Regions from separate parts of the Paeniglutamicibacter sp. NPDC091659 genome, predicted to be linked through region 2. Evidence: riboswitches for the same ligand, from Rfam matches in the RefSeq annotation. Region 2 holds a riboswitch; each other region holds the start of a gene.
The links. Region 2 has a riboswitch for S-adenosylmethionine ahead of ACIQLF_RS07740 (O-acetylhomoserine aminocarboxypropyltransferase/cysteine synthase family protein). Riboswitches for the same ligand answer to the same signal wherever they lie in the genome.
Positions count from the first base shown of each region.

Region 1: another riboswitch for S-adenosylmethionine. It lies ahead of ACIQLF_RS16890 (hypothetical protein); the one in region 2 lies ahead of ACIQLF_RS07740 (O-acetylhomoserine aminocarboxypropyltransferase/cysteine synthase family protein).
Region 3: another riboswitch for S-adenosylmethionine. It lies ahead of ACIQLF_RS03565 (OsmC family protein); the one in region 2 lies ahead of ACIQLF_RS07740 (O-acetylhomoserine aminocarboxypropyltransferase/cysteine synthase family protein).

Region 1 is NZ_JBIVTO010000010.1:44,976-48,240, reverse strand. Features, by position in the region: gene ACIQLF_RS16895 (VIT1/CCC1 transporter family protein) at 98-1,201, opposite strand; gene ACIQLF_RS16890 (hypothetical protein) at 1,430-1,702, opposite strand; SAM riboswitch class IV at 1,723-1,832, opposite strand; gene ACIQLF_RS16885 (DinB family protein) at 1,845-2,423, opposite strand; gene ACIQLF_RS16880 (sodium:solute symporter) at 2,553-3,265, opposite strand, start outside.
Region 2 is NZ_JBIVTO010000003.1:12,485-15,749, reverse strand. Features, by position in the region: gene ACIQLF_RS07755 (MarR family winged helix-turn-helix transcriptional regulator) at 1-148, shown strand, start outside; gene ACIQLF_RS07750 (methyltransferase domain-containing protein) at 145-792, opposite strand; gene ACIQLF_RS07745 (histidine phosphatase family protein) at 826-1,377, opposite strand; SAM riboswitch class I at 1,508-1,603, shown strand; gene ACIQLF_RS07740 (O-acetylhomoserine aminocarboxypropyltransferase/cysteine synthase family protein) at 1,770-3,143, shown strand; gene ACIQLF_RS07735 (CoA-binding protein) at 3,143-3,265, shown strand, end outside.
Region 3 is NZ_JBIVTO010000001.1:785,656-788,920, reverse strand. Features, by position in the region: gene ACIQLF_RS03585 (VOC family protein) at 1-32, opposite strand, end outside; gene ACIQLF_RS03580 (MarR family winged helix-turn-helix transcriptional regulator) at 224-727, shown strand; gene ACIQLF_RS03575 (hypothetical protein) at 939-1,265, shown strand; gene ACIQLF_RS03570 (DUF4190 domain-containing protein) at 1,578-1,892, shown strand; SAM riboswitch class IV at 1,998-2,116, shown strand; gene ACIQLF_RS03565 (OsmC family protein) at 2,156-2,701, shown strand.

The DNA of each region.
Region 1 (3,265 bases), on a different contig from region 2:
CGTTCGAACCGGCGAACAACCGACCACCCGGACATGAAAATGGCCGGCAGGCCCGTTTTCACGGGGCCGCCGGCCAGTTTCATTGCTGCGCCTGGCGTCAGGCGACGGTGCCGCCGAAGAGCAGGCCGAGCGCGTAGGTGATTCCCGCCGCGCCCAGGCCGATGGCCAGCTGGCGCAGGCCGCGCTTGGTCGGGGAGGCTCCGGAGAGCAACCCGACGACTCCGCCGGTGACGAGCAGCGCGATGCCGACCAGCACGGCGGAGAGCATGATGGCGGGGGTGCCGCTCATGCCGAAGATGAAGGGCAGGATCGGGATGACGGCGCCGGAGGCGAAGAAGCAGAAGGACGACGATGCGGCGCCCACGGCCGAACCGATTTCCTCGTGTTCGATTTCCTCTTCCTCCACTTCGCGTTCGGGCCACAGGGAGAGCGTGGGGTTGCAGTCGCAGGAGTACAGGCCCATGCGTTCGGCCGCGCGGTGCGCGGCGTCCTCGTCGCTCATGCCGCGGGCCTTGTAGACCAGCACCAGCTCGTTGGCGTCGAGGTCGAGGTCCGGGGCTGCGGACAGGGTGATCTGCGTGGGCTTGGAAGCGGAGAGCAGCTCGCGTTGGGAACGCACGGAGACGAATTCGCCGGCGGCCATCGACAAGGCGCCGGCCAGGAGGCCGGCAATGCCGGAGAAGAGCACCAGGGAGCTGGCCACGCCCGTGGCGCCGATGCCCATGACCAGGGCGAGGTTGGAGACCAGGCCGTCGTTCGCGCCGAACACCGCGGCACGGAAGTTGCCCGAAAGCCTGTTGCGCCCGCGCGTTGCCAGGCCGCGCACGACCTCCTCGTGGACCAGCTCGTCGGCGGCCATTTGGCGGGTGGCGTCGGTGTCCGCGGCGTAGGGGGAGTCGCCCTCGGCTCGCTGGGCCAGTGCCAGCACAAAGACGGAACCGAAGTGGCGGGCCAGGACACGCAGCATCGTGCGGCGCAGCGTGGGACGGGTGGCCTTCTCCGCGTGGTCGCCGAGCAGGTTGCGCCAGTGTTCCTCGTGGCGGGTTTCGGCGTCGGCCAGGCCCAGCAGGATGGCGCGTTCCTCGCCGGTGCGCTTGTTGGCAAGTTCGCGGTAGACCGCGCCCTCGGCGATTTCGTCGGCCAGATACTTGCGCCAGCGTTTGATTTGGGCGTGAGTGGGGGTTGGCGCTTGTGGCGTCATGTCTCGTCCTCGGTCGGTGTCCATGGCGGGTGAGGCCATGCGATGGGGAGGAACAAGCAAAGTTTTTGGGTGCGTTGAACCTCGGGCCACCGTGGTGGGCCGAAGGTCTCGTTCGCCTCAAAGAAATCCGCCGGATTTCCGCGAGGTGGTTTGCCGGGCCGCAACTTTGCGGCCAGTATGTCGACGCACCGCCGCCACCGTGAATGGTGGACTCGGAACTACTCCCCTTCAGCGAACAACTTTAGCCTTCGGGCGGGCTTCAGAGAATTCGACGAGGCTAAAAATGTGTGTCCGGCCTGCGGTGTTTCCGGTGACCGGGGTTCGGATCAACAAACTCGACGACGCCGCGTCCCAACGCGGGGCTGCAACGGCGTCGGCCAGTGCGCGGGAGACGGCGGGCGCGTCGTCGACATGGAAGCTGCGCCAGGAACCGTGCAGGTTCAAGTCGATGACGGCGCGGTGGAGGTCAAAGAGGGGAAGTACGGGGACGGAGTGTTCCATGGCGGCAGCGGCCGGCCTTTCACTAGCTCTTGCCGCCGCCTTGTGGCACCGGCCGCTTCTTCATCCGAACCACCCATGAACCTGGGGTTGGTGCGCGGCCAGTCGGAGCTTGGCGCCGCATCTCGTGAAGCTGGTCACCACACTATCGCGACTCGGCCGCGAGCTGAATTTTTTGGTACAAATCAGTCCACGCTTTCGCGTCATAATCGGGCAAATTGGGGGAAATGCGACGATCCCCGGAGCTGCCGTCAATGAGTTCGCGCACGATGTCGATGTGACCGGCATGGCGGGCGGTCTCCACGTTCATGTGGATGAGCAGTCGGCCGATCGTGGTGTTCCGTTTCTCCGCTGCCCACCACGGGACCGTTGCCGGGGCATCGAGCGGCAATGCCTCGATGTTCCGGTTGGCCGAGTCGATGGCGCTGCGGTAGAAATCGAGGATGTCCGCGCTGGGGACGTCCGCCGGAACCCACATGTCGTAGTCGGAGTCCTCGCTCTGGCTCAAGGCAATGAAGCGCGGATGTTCGACGGTCTGTCCGGGGCATTCCACGAAGTACCCGAGTTCCACGCAGGCCAGGTGCTGGATGAGGCCCAGGATGTTGGTTCCGCTGGGCATCAGGGGCCGGGTCAGGTCGTAGTCGCCCAGTCCCTCGGCCTTCCACAGCACGGCTTCGCGGGAAGCGTTGAGGTACGTGAGCAGGTGGTTTTTCAGATCGTCCATGGGCAATAGCCTAGGAGCGGGAATGCCCCACTGGCTAGGTGCGCAACGCCCCTTGCATGACAACGGGCCCCGCCGAATATGCATCCAAGGACGCGTATCCGGCAGGGCCCGTTCGAGCGCCCGGAGGGGCTACTTTGCGATTGACTCGACTTCGATGCCCTCGACGTCGCCTTCGCCGGCGACGCGGGAGTTCCAGCCGTCGATGACTGCGGTCGCGGTGGGCCGCGTGGCAAGTGAAACGACAACGTAAACGATGGCCGAGGCGATCAGGCCGTAGTAGATCGGTTCGTTGGCGTAGATTCCGTCAAAGCGGTTCTCGGCCTGGATTTCCAGGACGATCATGGTGCCCAGCGTGACGACGGTTCCGGCTGCCATCGACGCTGCTGCGCCAATGCCGTTGCCGCGCTTCCACATCAGGCCGCCGATGATTGCCACCAGCAGGCCGCCGACAAGGATGTCGTAGGCGATGGTTAGGGCCGCGACCACGTCGGAGACCATGATGGCCAGGAGGATGGCCACGAGGCCCAGGATCAATACCCAGATGCGGTTGGCGCGCACGTCGTGCTCGGGGTTCTCGTTCGAGTTGACCCGGATTTCCTTGCCGAACCAGCCGGCGACGAACGGGGTGACGTCGGTGCGGGCAACGGTTGCCGCGGCGATCAGTGCACCCGATGCGGTGGACATCATGGCGGCAACTGCCGCTGCGAGGACCAGACCGCCGACTGCCACCGGCAGAAGCTGGGTTGCGACCTCGGCGTAGACAACGTCCTTGCCGAGGTTGACGACATCGATGTCCGGCAGCGCCACGCGGGCGGCCAGGCCGATGATGGCGCCGGCGGCGC
Region 2 (3,265 bases):
GGCCCTGACCCGTTCGGGGACATCGCTGGTCACCGAGCTGATCGGGCAGTGGAGTACCGAGGACCGCAGCGACCTGCTGCGCCTCCTGGACCGCTTCGAGCGCGAAAGCAAGCGCGTCGCAATCGACCTGAAGCGCGGGGATTCCTAGCGCGAAATGGTCACGTAGGCCATGGCGCCTTCGCGATCCACGGAGACGTTTCCGACGCCTGCCGCCACCGCCAGGTCGCGGAGCTCCGCGGCCGTGCGGATGCCGGCGATGTCGCCGTGTGCCTTGAGCAGCTTCAGGTAGGCGTTGGACCGGGCCGAGCCCCGAACGAGCGAGGCCAGGCGCAGCGACCCGTGTTCCTGGAGCTGGTCGCCCAGCCCGGAAATCACGGCCCCCACGTCCGGGACCAGGTGGAGCAGACCCAGGCCCAAAATGGTTTCGTAGCGTCGTCCGTCGGGCGGCGAAAGCATGTCCCGGCATTCGAGGGCGATGCGCCCCGGCACTTCCCCGCCGGCGGCCCGGCGAATCGATTCGCGGGCCACCTCAAGCATCGGCGCGCTCAGGTCCACCAGCGTCGTGGGGCGGCGGCCGGCAACATGCAGCAGCGCCGTGGCTCTGGCCGTCCCCACGGCCACCTCGAGCAGCGGTCCGTCGCCCGAGCCGATGGCCCGCGCCGCGAAGGCCGCGTACTGGTCGGGGCGGGTTCCCCAGCAGATCCTGTTGTAGGTCGGGGAACCCAGCATTGCGTCGTAGGCCCGCGCCCGGCGCGCATAGAAACCGCGGTCGCCAAAGAAGTTTTCGCTCACCCCACCATCGTGCGTCCGGGTGCGGTGGCCTCGCTAGTGCGTGGGGGCGCCGGCATGGCGCCGCAGCGAGGCAATGTCGACTTCGAGCATCTGCCCGTTGCGCATGATCGGCGTCTTGCGACCCGGAACCAGCGCATCGACGGTCAGCCTGATCAGCGTTCCATGGGCAACGACGACGATGCGCTTGCCCTCGTGGCGCTCCAGCAGTTCGCAGAGCGACCTGATGCCGCGCGCGGCCACGGCTTCCTCGGGTTCGGCCGATCGCAGCAGCACGTCGATTTCCTCGCGCGGCAGGCCGGAGGCCACGCGGCCCTCGGCGTTTCCGTAGTGGCGCTCCTGGAGCCCGCCGATTTTTTCGGTCAGGACCAGGCCCAGGTTCTGCCCGATGAGTTCCGCGGTTTCGACGGCGCGACCCAGCGTCGACGACGCCAGGACGTCCCAGCGCGAGCCCGCCAGTTCCTGCCCTGCGACATAGGCCTGCTCGCGGCCAACATCGTTCAACGGGATATCCGTTTGACCCTGGAGACGGCCCTCGGCATTCCAGGCTGTTTCACCGTGACGGACCAAAACCAACGTTGCACTCATACCCACAAGCCTAGCCCGGCAAAATTCCGGCCATGCAGGGGGCGCAGATTCTTCGATTTTCGTCTCAGCATTCGCAACCTAAGCTCACAATCTTTGGCTGTCGGTCGATTTCTTGCCACAATGGATCAACACCCCATCCCGAGCGGCCGAGAGATCTGGTTCCATGACGCCGCAGCAACCTTTCACACTCCGGTGAACAAGGTGCTACCGCCAGAAACGATGGAGAGCGCGTAAGCAATCTTCGGTGCCGAACCCCTGCGGGACCCCTAGCGGCCCCTCCGGGGCGAGTCGGCACCGCATTGACCCGGGAGAAGCACCCCCCAGCCCCACAGGCGAGGGCCGTCCGCACCCCGGATGGCCGTTGCCACATACGCAAGGAGTCAGCCACCCTCATGGCCGAACATCAATTTGGATTCCGCACGCGCGCACTGCATGCCGGCGGCACCCCGGATGCCGAGCACGGTTCACGCGCCGTCCCGATCTACCAGACCACCTCGTTTGTCTTCAAGGACTCCGACGATGCCGCGAACCTCTTCGCGCTGCAGAAGTACGGAAACATCTACTCGCGCATCGGCAACCCGACGGTTGCGGCCTTCGAGGAACGCATCGCCTCGCTCGAGGGCGGCATCGGCGCCGTGGCCACCGGCTCCGGCATGGCGGCCGAGTTCATCACCTTCGCGGCCCTGGCCGGCGCGGGCGACCACATTGTTGCCTCCTCCAAGCTCTACGGCGGAACCATCACCCAGCTCGACGTGACCCTGCGCCGCTTCGGCGTTGAGACCACGTTTGTCGATTCCACCGATCCGGCCGAATTCGCCGCGGCCATCCGCGAGAACACCAAGGCCGTCTACACCGAGGTCGTCGCGAACCCGTCCGGCGACATCGCCGACCTCAAGGGCCTGGCCGAGGTGGCGCACGCCGCCGGCCTGCCGCTGGTCGTTGACTCCACGCTGACTCCCCCGTACCTGTTGCGCCCCATCGAGCACGGCGCCGACATCGTGATCCACTCGGCCACCAAGTTCCTCGGCGGGCACGGCACCACCCTCGGCGGCGTCGTCGTGGAGGCCGGCACCTTCAACTGGGGCAACGGCAAGTTCCCGTCCATGACCGAGCCCGTGGCCTCCTACGGCAACGTTTCCTGGTGGGACAACTTCGGTGAGTACGGCTTCCTGACCAAGCTGCGCAGCGAGCAGCTGCGCGACATCGGACCGGCGCTTCCGGCCCAGTCCGCGTTCCAGCTCCTGCAGGGCGTCGAGACCCTGCCGCAGCGCATGGATTCGCACCTTTCCAACGCCAAGGCCGTGGCCGAATGGCTGGAAGCCGACCCGCGCATCTCCTACGTGAACTACGCCGGCCTGCCGTCCCACCCGCACCACGAGCGCGCCAAGGAACTGCTCCCGCTGGGCGTCGGTTCGGTCTTCAGCTTCGGCATCAACGGCGGCCGCGCCGCCGGCACCGCCTTCATCGAGGCGCTGCAGCTGGCCAGCCACCTGGCCAACATCGGCGACGTGCGCACCCTGGTGCTGCACCCGGCCTCCACCACCCACCAGCAGCTCACCGCCGACCAGCTGGTCGCGGCCGGCGTCCCGGAGGACCTGATCCGTTTCTCCGTGGGACTCGAGGACCTCGAAGACATCCTCTGGGACCTGGACCAGGCCCTGACCGCCTCGCAGCAGGTGCTTGCCGCGCCGGCCGAGGAAGTCTACGACGGGGCCGCCTGCTCCATCGACGCGGCACGCGCCGCCGCCACGACGGGAGCCAAGTAATGAGCGCCACCGAAACCCGCACCTGGGTCGGCCCGAACGCCGCCGAACGCCTGGAGATCCTGCGGAACACCAAGTCGATTGCGCTGGTCGGAGCCTCCAACAAGCCGTCGCGCGCCTCCTAC
Region 3 (3,265 bases), on a different contig from region 2:
AAGCTGATGTAGGGATTAAGGATTGTGGCCATGCTGTTCTCCTGACTTGTCGAGGTCTAGCAAGTTGCCATTCTGCACTGCGACAAGGACAAAACGGAAGAGCCCTGCTCGTAGTGTGCCGCTGGCCCCGTGATTTGTCCCGCCCCCGGGGAAGCCGCGGGCCCGGCGTCGTTCACCGATGTTCCGCCCTGTGGCCCCGGGGAAACGCACTAATATGGACTTCATGGAACCCCCTAGCTCCGAGCCAACCCCCGACGTCGACAAGCCCGCCGATCCGCAGGTGCTGGAGCCGTTGATGCAAGAGGTCGAGAAGCAATTTTCGATCATGGCCGTCAAAGCCCGCACCGCGATCCGCAAGCGTGCGCTGGACATCCACCCGGAGCTGCAGCCGCTGGGCTACAGGGTCCTGTCGATTTTGGTCAGGCAACAGGCACAGCAACAAATAGTCCTGGCATCGGAACTCCACGTGGACAAGGCCACCATGAGCCGGACCATCAAGCAATTGCAGAGCCAAGGACTGGTGACCAGGGAGCCCGACCCGAGCGATGGGCGCGCCATGCTCGTCAGCATCACGGATGCCGCCCGGGAAGCATGGGTCGCATCCGGGACACGGGCCAGGATCCTGATGCGCGAGCGGTTGTCGAATTGGGAACCGGATGAGATCCGTCGTTTTGCCGACTTGCTGGCACGGCTCAACGACTCGGAGTCTGAGCAGAGCGAGGGTTAGTCGTCGCCAAACCATGATCGATACCGCCGCCCGGGCCCCAGCAGCCGAGACTTTCCGGCCCCACGCGGCTCGGATGGCACTTGTGATCATTTCGTTGCGCTGGACGGCGATGCTTTTCGCCATTTCATGGCCAAACGCCGGTACGCTCAAAATCTAAGGACGCACCTTAGACATCATTCACTTGCACCATCATCTTTTTCGCGGAGGAAAAATGACTCAGCCGGCCGACAACCAGCCACAGTTCAATGGCGCTGCCCCGTACCAGGGAGCACCTACGTACATCCAGAACAGCCCCGAGCAGCTGCGCGGCGCCCAGCTTGCCCAGACTTCCATGATCCTCGGCATCCTGTCACTCTTCGTCGTCGGGATCATCCTTGGCCCGATCGCCATTTCCAAGGCCAAGAAGGCAGAAGAGCTCCACACTGCGGCAACCGTCGGCAAGGTAACCGGCTGGATCGGAACCATCCTCGCCATTCTGAGCATCATCGCGTTCGTGCTCATCACGGTCGTAGCCGGCATGGCCGCTTCCCAGTCGTAAATCCTCACGAAACCATGAAGATGGCGGCCCACCAAGAATTCAAATCTTGGAGGGTCGCTATTTTTGTGTTTTTGCCAATTGCCCGGCGGCACCCAAGGCAATCTCGGAATTCCCCGAACCGGAATTCTCCGTCTGCGGCGATCCTCCGTTGGCCCAACCCATCTGCAAACGACCGGAATCGCCACGAACCGAAGATGACCCAAGGGCGAGCCTCAAGTGCACCTGCAGTCATCTTTGGCGTCCCGACAAGGCATCTTGCGCCTTTTGCCGTGGGGACTCCGCTAGTCTCGATTCAACCGGATGTTCCGCCGCATGGCCTCCGGCAACCAGAGCTATCACGTCGGAGGAAACATGACACAGTACCCGGAGCTAAATCGAGGCCAACAGCTTGCCCAGACCTCGATGATCCTGGGCATCCTTTCCCTTTTCGTTCCCCTTGTCGGCATCGCCTTGGGCATCATCGCCATCAACAAGGCAAAGGAGGCCGAGCAGTTGAACACCGACGCGACGGTCGGCAAGGTGACTGGCTGGGTCGGCACCATCTTGTGGATCCTGTCAGTGATTCCCTTTTTGCTGCTCATCCCATTCTTCTTGCTCACGCCCTTCTTTTTCTCCACAGGCAGCTGACCCGGCACGCAGCTGACATGGCGGCAGGATCGTCCCCCGTTTCATGACGCTGCATGAAGCATTTTCTTGCCTCGCGCTCGGTATCCCCGGCACACTTGTCAACAGAATCACGAGTTCCAACCATTCACGACCCTGGTCGGTTGGACGGCAACCCCCTTCGTCATAGCGGGGTGCTCCAGGTGAAGATTCGACGCCGTCCAACCGGACCGGCGTAAGTATGGCGACGTGGTTGGCACGCGCCACCACGGAAGGATCGATCTCCCATGTCTGAGACCCTGCTCGAAACCACCCCCGACATCCTGCGCGCCGAGAAGCTCAACGCGGCCGGAAACGCCTGGGGCGAGCGCATCACGGCGGACACCGCAAGTGCCTCGCTGACGTTCAAGGCCAACGGAACCGCCGTCGGCTCCGTCGCCACCGAAGTCACCGCCGGCAAGCACACCTTCCTGGTCGACGAGCCGGTCGGCCTGGCAGGGGACGACGCGGCGGCAAGCCCCGTCGAGTACGCCTTGGGCGCATTGATTTCCTGCCAGGTGGTCGTCTACCGCCTGTACGCCCACCAGCTGGGGATCAAGATTGATTCGCTGGACATCGATGCTGAGGCAGACCTCGACGTGCGTGGGCTCTTCGCAATCGATGAGACGGTTCGCCCCGGCTTCGGCGGCGTCCGGCTCAAGGTGACGGTGTCCGGCCCCGAGACCCGCGAACGCTACGAGGAGCTGCAGGCGGCCGTCGACGCGCACTGCCCGGTCTTCGACATCATTGCCAACCCCACGCCGATCAGCGTGGAACTCGTCGTCGCCGACTAACTATTTGCAGCAATTGATCGAGGGGGCCATCCGGCGGGTGGCCCCCTCGTCGCGTTTGGGCGGCCGATGACGGGCGCATTCGGCCGATCGCCCTATATCACACCCGGTTCGGATGAACACTGGCTCAGGGCCACTGTCGAGTCTTCCCCGGGGTGGCCCGATTCTCATTTTGTGACGAACGCCCGTCATAATAGTCAGTGTCGTTTCGTTGAATCTGAGCAATCAGACGGTATCTCCGAGCGACATTTCCGGGCCTAGCAGGCCCAGATCAAAGACTGTGGCATGGTCTTGATCCAGATAGACCACCGCCGGGAAGCTACCAATGCATCAGCAATACTGTGCCTCGGAGCGGACGAGAACAAGGTTATCCATTCGACCATCTGTGGCTCACGCCTTCGGATTGGCAACCTTGCGTGACGCTCTGTATAGTCCACCACCCCGAATTTCCCCGGAAAAAACCGCACTAATACAGGGATGTGCGGTATGTGAGAAACCAGACACACGTCACGCAGCGGCACCAGCACACGGATCCCCTGTGAGCAAAGTCGCTTCAATGGCCTCCGG